One region of the Pseudoalteromonas phenolica genome, then DNA from elsewhere that is predicted to be linked to it. Evidence: predicted binding sites of a transcription regulator. Region 1 holds the regulator's gene; the other holds the start of a gene.
The links. Region 1 encodes NrdR, which represses ribonucleotide reductase genes. Its sites were predicted from a motif close to AAACACNANATNTNGTGTTT; they were not measured.
Positions count from the first base shown of each region.

Region 1 (4,480 bases):
AAATGCGATTGCACTTGAAACAACTCGTCAAGAAGAGCACATCGAGCTTATCGCTTCTGAAAACTACTGTAGCCCACGTGTTTTAGAAGCTCAGGGTTCTCAATTAACGAACAAATATGCTGAAGGTTACCCAGGTAAGCGTTACTACGGTGGTTGTGAGCACGTTGATGTTGTTGAGCAACTGGCTATTGACCGTGCTAACGAGCTTTTCGGTTCTACTTATGCAAACGTACAACCTCACGCGGGTTCACAGGCAAACGCGGCAGTATTCCAAGCGCTTCTTCAGCCACATGACACTGTATTAGGTATGAGCCTTGCGCACGGTGGTCACTTAACGCATGGTTCTCACGTAAATTTCTCTGGTAAAACGTACAATGCTATCCAGTACGGTCTTAACGAAGAAACTGGTGAGATCGATTACGCACAAGTTGAAGCATTAGCACTTGAGCACAAGCCAAAAATGATCATCGGTGGTTTCTCAGCATACTCAGGTATCGTTGACTGGGCTAAGTTCCGTGAAATCGCTGACAAAGTAGGTGCTTACCTATTAGTTGATATGGCACACGTTGCAGGTCTTGTTGCTGCTGGTGTTTACCCAAGCCCAGTACCTCACGCACACGTTGTAACGACTACGACGCACAAAACTCTAGCGGGTCCTCGTGGTGGTCTTATCATCTCAGCTTGTGATGACGAAGACATCTACAAGAAGCTAAACAGCGCAGTATTCCCTGGTGGTCAAGGTGGTCCTCTATGTCACGTTATCGCTGGTAAAGCGGTTGCTTTCAAAGAAGCACTACAGCCAGAGTTCAAAACTTACCAAGAGCAAGTTGTTAAGAATGCACAGGCAATGGTTGCTGTTCTTCAAGAGCGTGGTTATAAAGTTGTTTCTGGTAAAACAGACAATCACTTATTCTTATTAGACCTAATCGACAAAGACATCACAGGTAAAGATGCTGATGCGGCACTTGGTCGTGCTAATATCACTGTGAACAAAAACTCAGTACCAAACGACCCACGCTCACCGTTTGTAACGTCTGGTCTTCGTATTGGTTCTCCAGCTATCACGCGTCGTGGCTTCAAAGAAGCTGAGTCAGCAGAGCTTGCAGGTTGGATCTGTGACGTACTAGACAACATCAACGATGAGTCAGTACAAGCTGAAGTAAAAGAGAAAGTAAAAGCTATCTGCGCTAAATTACCAGTTTACGCGTAATTTCGCTCACAAAATCAAAGAATTTTGTTATGATTGAGGCCGCATTTGCGGCCTTTTTTATATTTTTTCACAAGTGATTATCTATGCATTGTCCATTTTGCACCGCTAAAGAAACAAAAGTCATTGATTCCCGTTTAGTCGGCTCCGGTCATCAAGTCCGTCGTCGCAGAGAATGTGTGTTATGTCATGAGCGCTTTACGACGTTTGAAGGTGCCGAACTAGTTATGCCTCGGGTAATTAAACAAGATGGTTCTCGAGAGCCATTCAATGAAGACAAACTATTAAATGGTCTGCACCGCGCACTAGAAAAACGCCCGGTTAGCACTGAGCAAATTGAAGAAGTCGTACATCAAATTAAATCGCAAATTCGTGCTACGGGTGAGCGTGAAGTGGCAAGCCATATGATTGGTGAATGCATTATGGAAGCGCTGAAAAAGCTCGATAAAGTGGCCTATGTCCGCTTTGCTTCCGTATACCGCTCATTTGAAGATATTAGAGAGTTTGGCGAGGAAATCGCGAGGCTTGGAGATTGATGTTTAGCGAGCAAGATAAAGAATTTATGCAGCAGGCCATCTCGCTTGCCGCAAAAGGCCGTTTTACCACTTCACCTAACCCTAATGTGGGCTGTGTTATCGTAAAAGATGGCAATATAGTTGGTCAGGGGTATCACCAAAAAGCGGGTGAAGGTCATGCCGAAGTTCATGCATTAAAGATGGCTGGAGACAAGGCACTAGGCGCAACCGCTTATGTTACCTTGGAGCCATGTAGCCATTATGGTAGAACCCCGCCTTGTGCAAAAGGCCTAATCGATGCTGGAGTTAGCCGCGTTGTTGCAGCCATGGTCGATCCTAACCCAGAAGTCGCAGGTCGCGGCTTGCGCATGTTAGAAGAGGCAGGCATTGAAACCGCTTCTGGTTTGTACGAACAGGCTGCAAGAGATTTAAATCCTGGTTTTTTAACTCGAATGGAAACGGGCTTACCTTATATAAGTTGTAAATTGGCTGCGAGTCTAGATGGCAAAACCGCATTAAAAAATGGTGAGAGTAAATGGATCACCTCAAGTGCAGCTCGTCAAGATGTGCAGTTTTTACGTGCTGAGCACTGCGCCGTGTTATCGGGGGCTGATACTGTGCTGTTTGATGATGCTAAATTGAATGTACGACTTTCAGCAGAGCAGCTTGAGCTTGCAGAAGGGATGTCGGTTCGCCAGCCTATTCGAGTCATTATCGATTCTCAAAACCGTTTATCTCCAGATTTAGCATTATTCTCAATTAATAGTCCTATTATAATTTTAAGAACAAAAGCAGATACAACACACCAGTGGCCTGAACATGTCACAGAGCTGGTGGTTGATTCCATGAATGATAAGGTTGATATCAAAAAAGCGTTAATGCAATTAACTGCGTATGGTATCAACAGTGTATTCGTTGAAGCTGGCGCGACGCTTGCGGGTAAGTTTCACGAATTAAATCTTATCGATAATTATATTCTTTATTTAGCACCTAAAATTATGGGTCAAGATGCGCGAGGTTTATTTAACGTGCCAGAGTTGACGCAGATGGCAGATGTACAGAGCCTACAATGGCACGATATTAAGCAAGTTGGCGATGATATTCGTTTAACAGCATGCAAAGTAGCGCAAAAAGGTTAAGTTTTATGTTTACAGGTATCATTGAAGCAACCGGTAAGTTGACTGAGTTGACACAAAATCAAGGCGACCTAACGGTTCGTGTAAGTAGCCCAAATTTAGACATGGGTGATGTACAGTTAGGCGACAGCATCGCAACAAATGGTGTGTGTTTAACGGTTGTTGAAAAATTTTCTGATGGTTTTCGTGCTGATGTTTCAAATGAGACCTTGAAATTGACGCAATTTGCTCAATATAAGCTAGGGCAAACAGTTAATTTGGAAAAAGCATTACAGCCAATTTCGCGCTTAGGTGGTCATTTAGTCTCTGGCCACATTGATGGCATTGCGACAGTCGTAGCGATTTCACCTAATGCCCGCGCAACAGAATATTGGTTAGAAACGTCCAGTGAGCTGATGAAATATATTCCATATAAAGGCTCAGTAGCCATTGATGGTATCAGCTTAACTGTAAATGAAATTAAAGATTGTCAGTTTAAGCTGACAATTGTGCCGCATACAGCACAAGAGACAACCATTGCTGAATTTAAAGTGGGCAGTAAAATTAACTTAGAAGTGGATCAAATTGCACGTTATTTGGAACGCTTAGTACTTGGAGCTCAAGAGCCTGCACAAAGCTCTACTCTCACAATGAACTTATTGGCAAACGCAGGCTTTATTAAGTAGCGAATTAATTAAACAGGTAAATTATGAACTTGAACAGCGCACAAGAGATCATCGAAGACATTAAAGCCGGTAAAATGGTTATCTTGATGGATGATGAAGACCGAGAAAATGAAGGTGACTTAATCATCGCAGCCGAGCATATTTCAGCGGACGCCATAAACTTCATGGCAACCCACGGCCGTGGTTTAATTTGTTTAACTATGACTCAAGAGCGTTGTCAGCAAATTGATTTACCATTAATGGTGAGAAATAATGGCGCGCAATTCTCAACTAACTTCACTATGTCTATTGAAGCAGCAAAAGGTGTCACTACAGGTATTTCTGCTGCTGACCGTGCTCGTACAGTACAGGCAGCTGTTGCTAAAGGTGCAGTGCCAACAGACATCGTGCAGCCAGGTCATATCTTCCCAATTATGGCGCAACCTGGTGGGGTATTAACTCGTGCTGGTCATACAGAAGCAGGCTGTGATTTAGCGCGTTTAGCAGGTTTAGAACCCGCTTCAGTCATTGTTGAGATCTTAAACCCTGACGGTACCATGGCACGTCGTCCGCAGTTAGAAGTGTTTGCTAAAGAACACGGTTTAAAGATTGGTACTATCGCTGACCTAATTGAATACCGTAACTTAAACGAGACAACTATCGAAAAAGTTGCGCAGTGTAAGTTACCAACTGAATATGGTGAATTCGATTTAGTTACTTATAAAGACACCATTGATAACCAGCTTCATTATGCTTTACTCAAAGGTGAGGTTTCAGAAAGTGATGCAACGCTCGTGCGTGTTCACTTACAAAGCACCTTTAATGATGTCTTACTATCAGACAGAGGCGCTGATCGAAGCTGGAGCTTGCATGGTGCGATGAAGCACATCAGCGAAAATAACGGTGTGCTGGTTATTCTGGGTAAACAGGAACAAACTGAAGACATCGAGCACATGGTAAAAGCATTTGCTGCGCAAG
Region 1 covers NZ_CP013187.1:3,073,603-3,078,082, reverse strand. The annotation lists gene glyA (serine hydroxymethyltransferase) at 1-1,210, shown strand, start outside; gene nrdR (transcriptional regulator NrdR) at 1,294-1,743, shown strand; gene ribD (bifunctional diaminohydroxyphosphoribosylaminopyrimidine deaminase/5-amino-6-(5-phosphoribosylamino)uracil reductase RibD) at 1,743-2,861, shown strand; gene PP2015_RS13720 (riboflavin synthase) at 2,867-3,523, shown strand; gene ribBA (bifunctional 3,4-dihydroxy-2-butanone-4-phosphate synthase/GTP cyclohydrolase II) at 3,547-4,480, shown strand, end outside.

Region 2 (4,480 bases), 1.3 Mb from region 1:
GTCTCACGACCAGTTTTTTCATCCACTTCAATTTCAGCACGCGCACGAATGTAAATCTTACCACGACCCGTTTTGTATGCTTGTTCGATGCCCTTCTTACCATTAATGATCGCGGCAGTTGGGAAATCTGGACCTGGGATATATTCGATTAACTCTTCAATCGTTAAATCAGGGTTTTGGATAAGCGCTAAACAGCCGTTGATCACCTCAGTTAAGTTATGAGGTGGAATATTTGTTGCCATACCTACAGCAATACCTGAAGAACCATTGACTAATAAGTTTGGCACTTTAGTTGGTAATACATCAGGGATTTGCTCTGTACCATCGTAGTTTGGTACATAATCAACGGTTTCTTTTTCAAGATCGGCAAGTAGTTCATGCGACATTTTCGCCATACGTACTTCGGTATAACGCATCGCAGCAGCTGAGTCACCATCAACAGAACCGAAGTTACCTTGACCGTCAACCAGCATATAACGTAGAGAGAAAGGCTGAGCCATACGAACAATCGTGTCGTACACAGCACTGTCACCATGCGGGTGGTATTTACCGATAACATCACCGACAACACGAGCCGACTTCTTATAAGGCTTATTCCAGTCGTTACGAAGTTCATTCATGGCAAATAATACACGACGGTGAACAGGCTTTAGACCATCACGTACGTCAGGTAATGCACGACCTACGATTACACTCATCGCATAATCTAGGTATGAATTTTTTAACTCGTCTTCGATATTGACCGGGAGGATTTCATTGGCGAGATCAGTCATTGATTGCACTTTCCTTCAGAGTCTATCTCTAATAGCACTATCAAGTGCCCTAGAGATTAAGTTATTATTAATATCAACGCCCATGCTAACACAGATTTATTATTATTACAGGCGCAAAATCCGTGTGATTTTGAAATAATCCAATTTAAATGCGCTCAGATTCACGAGGAAGTTTTTTATGACCGAGCATCAGAATGTAGATCCACAAGAAATTGCGAAATTTGAGAGCATCGCAGAAAGATGGTGGGATACAGAAGGAGAATTCAAACCCCTTCACGACATAAACCCATTACGTCTTGACTTTATTAACGACAAAGCAAAGGGCTTATTTGACAAGAAAGTTGTCGATATCGGTTGTGGCGGTGGAATATTAACTGAAAGCATGGCAAAGCTTGGGGCTAAGGCGACAGGTATCGATTTAGGTCAAGAGCCATTAAACGTTGCAAAGCTTCATGCTTTAGAAGTAGGTATCCACGTTGACTACATCAAAGTACCTGCAGAAGAGTTTGCAGCAAACAACAATGAACAATTTGATGTTGTAACCTGTTTGGAAATGCTTGAGCACGTCCCAGATCCAGAATCTATTATCCAAGCTGCTGCACAAATGGCAAAGCCTGGCGCAAGTGTGTTCTTTTCTACGCTAAACAAAACGATTAAAGCATATTTACTTGCTATCGTCGGTGCAGAAAAAGTTCTAAAAATGGTCCCCGAGGGCACACATGAGCACGATAAGTTTATTCGTCCTTCTACTTTAATAGGCTGGGCTGAAAAAGCAGGCCTTAAAGTTCGTGCAAGTGCGGGGATCAATTACAACCCAATCAATAAAACATTTACCTTAACTGATGACGTCAGTGTGAATTACTTACTACATTTCGAGAAACTTGATTAATGAAGGCTGTCATATTCGATTTAGATGGCACCCTACTCGACACCACAGACGATTTAGGGGCAGCTTTAAATTTTGTACTAGACAAAAATGGACTTGAGCCTGTTTCAAGAGAAGTGTATAGCCCAGCTATTTCTGATGGTGTAAAAGCGCTTTTAGAAGTTGGATTTGGTCCTAGACTTGCTGAATTTGATATTGCTCATTTAAGACAGGATGTACTTGATTATTACGAAGCTAATATTGCAGTGCATACAGGCTGCTTTGAAAGTGTGCCTGAACTTATAAGATCGCTTATTGCTCAAGGGATTAAAGTTGGAATAATGACTAATAAACCTACATTCCTTACTTTGCCACTTGTTAAACAAATTTCAGCACTTGAGGAAATTGATGTAATTGTTTGCGGCGACACATTAGATGAAGCGAAGCCTTCACCTAAACCATTATTATACGCAGCGGAACAATTAGATATTAAATCGTCCGAATGTCTTTATGTAGGTGATGCACAACGAGATATTCAAGCAGCAAATGCAGCAGGTATGACTTCTGCTTGCGCCTTATGGGGGTACATACCCAGTCTCGAAGCAGCGTACAGTTGGAAAGCAGATCTAAATTTAACTAACCCACTTTTAGTACTTGACCATATCTAGTGCTCACATTTAAGCCAAAACACTATATCTAGTGTTTTGGCTCTTTCATCACCACAAGTTGTTCATTAAGAAATCACTCTAAAAAATTTTTTATTTTCTTTAAAAATAGCATCATTTTTGTTGATTTCCTGCTGAGGTTACTTGCAACGAACCTCAAAAGGTTAATAGTTACTAACACTTTTTATTTATCCCAAACTTATCCACATTTGTGCATTTACCTTGCTATTGCAAATTCAATTGAACCCCACTATCTTGTGATCCCAATCAGAAGAACCACCATATATAGTGGTCAAAACCTGAGCTAATTTTCGCCATTTATTTTTATAATATTCAATCCGAAGGATTACAGGCACAGCTATGAACCAACAGTTATCTGTCAGTAAAAGAAACGGCCGCAAAGAGCCGCTCGATCTCGATAAAATTCACCGCGTCATTACATGGGCTGCTGAAGGCTTAGATAATGTTTCAGTTTCACAGGTTGAATTAAAGTCACATATTCAGTTTTACGACGGGATCCGTACTGAAGATATTCACGAAACAATCATCAAAGCTGCTGCAGATTTAATTGACAAAGACTCCCCTGATTACCAGTATCTAGCTGCTCGCTTAGCCATTTTTCATTTACGTAAAAAAGCGTATGGTCAATTTGAGCCTCCGCGTTTATTCGATCACATCACTCAATTAGTTGAGCAAAAACGTTACGATCAACATTTGCTTGTTGATTACACAGAGCAAGAAATCGACGAGTTAGATAACTATTTAGATCACAGCCGAGACATGAATTTCAGTTATGCTGCGGTTAAACAGTTAGAAGGCAAGTATTTGGTTCAGAACCGTGTAACTGGTGAAATATATGAAAGTGCTCAGTTCTTATATATTCTTGTAGCTGCGAGCTTATTCTCTGATTATCCTAAAGAAACACGTCTTGATTACATCAAGCGTTTCTATGATGCCGTTTCTTTATTCAAAATTTCATTACCTACACCTATTATGGCAGGTGTTCGTACACCAACTCGTCAATTCAGCTCTTGTGTATTAATCGAGACTGGAGATAGCTTAGATTCAATCAATGCGACTTCATCTGCAATCGTCAAATATGTTAGCCAACGTGCTGGTATTGGTATTAATGCCGGTCGAATTCGTGCGTTAGGTAGCCCAATTCGCAATGGTGAAGCTTACCACACAGGTTGTATACCATTTTATAAGCATTTCCAAACCGCTGTTAAAAGTTGTTCTCAAGGTGGTGTACGCGGTGGTGCTGCTACCTTATTCTACCCACTTTGGCATTTGGAAGTAGAAAACCTACTAGTACTTAAAAACAACCGTGGTGTTGAAGAAAACCGTGTACGTCATTTAGATTATGGTGTGCAATTCAACAAAACAATGTATGCCCGCCTAATCAAAGACGACTACATTACTTTGTTCAGCCCGTCTGATGTACCTGGCCTATACGATGCCTTTTTTGAAGATCAAGAAGAATTCGAACGCCTATACACTCAGTATGAGCAAGATGAGTCTATTCGTAAAAAGCGCATCAAAGCGATCGAGTTATTCTCTATGTTTGCGCAAGAGCGTGCAAGCACTGGACGAGTTTACCTGCAAAACGTTGATCACTGTAATACGCACAGCCCATTTGATTCAAAAGTTGCTCCTATCCGTCAATCTAACTTATGTCTTGAAATTGCGCTGCCAACTAAGCCTCTTTCACACATTAATGACCCTGAAGGTGAAATCGCGTTGTGTACGCTATCAGCGTTTAACCTTGGTGCAATCGAGTCTTTAGATGAACTTGAAGAATTGGCTGAGCTTGCTGTTCGTGCGCTTGATAATCTATTAGATTTCCAAGACTATCCGGTACCAGCAGCACACACTGCAACTATGGGTCGTCGTACGCTAGGTATTGGTGTAATTAACTATGCGTATTACCTTGCTAAAAATGGTGTTAAATACTCAGATGGCAGTGCGAATAACTTAACACACCGCACATTTGAAGCAATTCAATACTACTTGATGAAGGCATCAAACGAACTTGCTAAAGAACGCGGTGCATGTCCTAAGTTCAATGAGACAACCTATTCTCAAGGCATTATGCCAATTGACACGTACAAACGTGATTTAGATAAAATTTGTAATGAATCACTACACCTAGACTGGGATGCATTACGTGCAAGCAT
Region 2 covers NZ_CP013187.1:1,757,956-1,762,435, reverse strand. The annotation lists gene gyrA (DNA topoisomerase (ATP-hydrolyzing) subunit A) at 1-773, opposite strand, end outside; gene ubiG (bifunctional 2-polyprenyl-6-hydroxyphenol methylase/3-demethylubiquinol 3-O-methyltransferase UbiG) at 952-1,662, shown strand; gene PP2015_RS07735 (HAD family hydrolase) at 1,662-2,306, shown strand; gene nrdA (class 1a ribonucleoside-diphosphate reductase subunit alpha) at 2,664-4,480, shown strand, end outside.
Region 2: the regulator NrdR is predicted to act here: its motif matches at 2,578-2,597, upstream of nrdA (class 1a ribonucleoside-diphosphate reductase subunit alpha).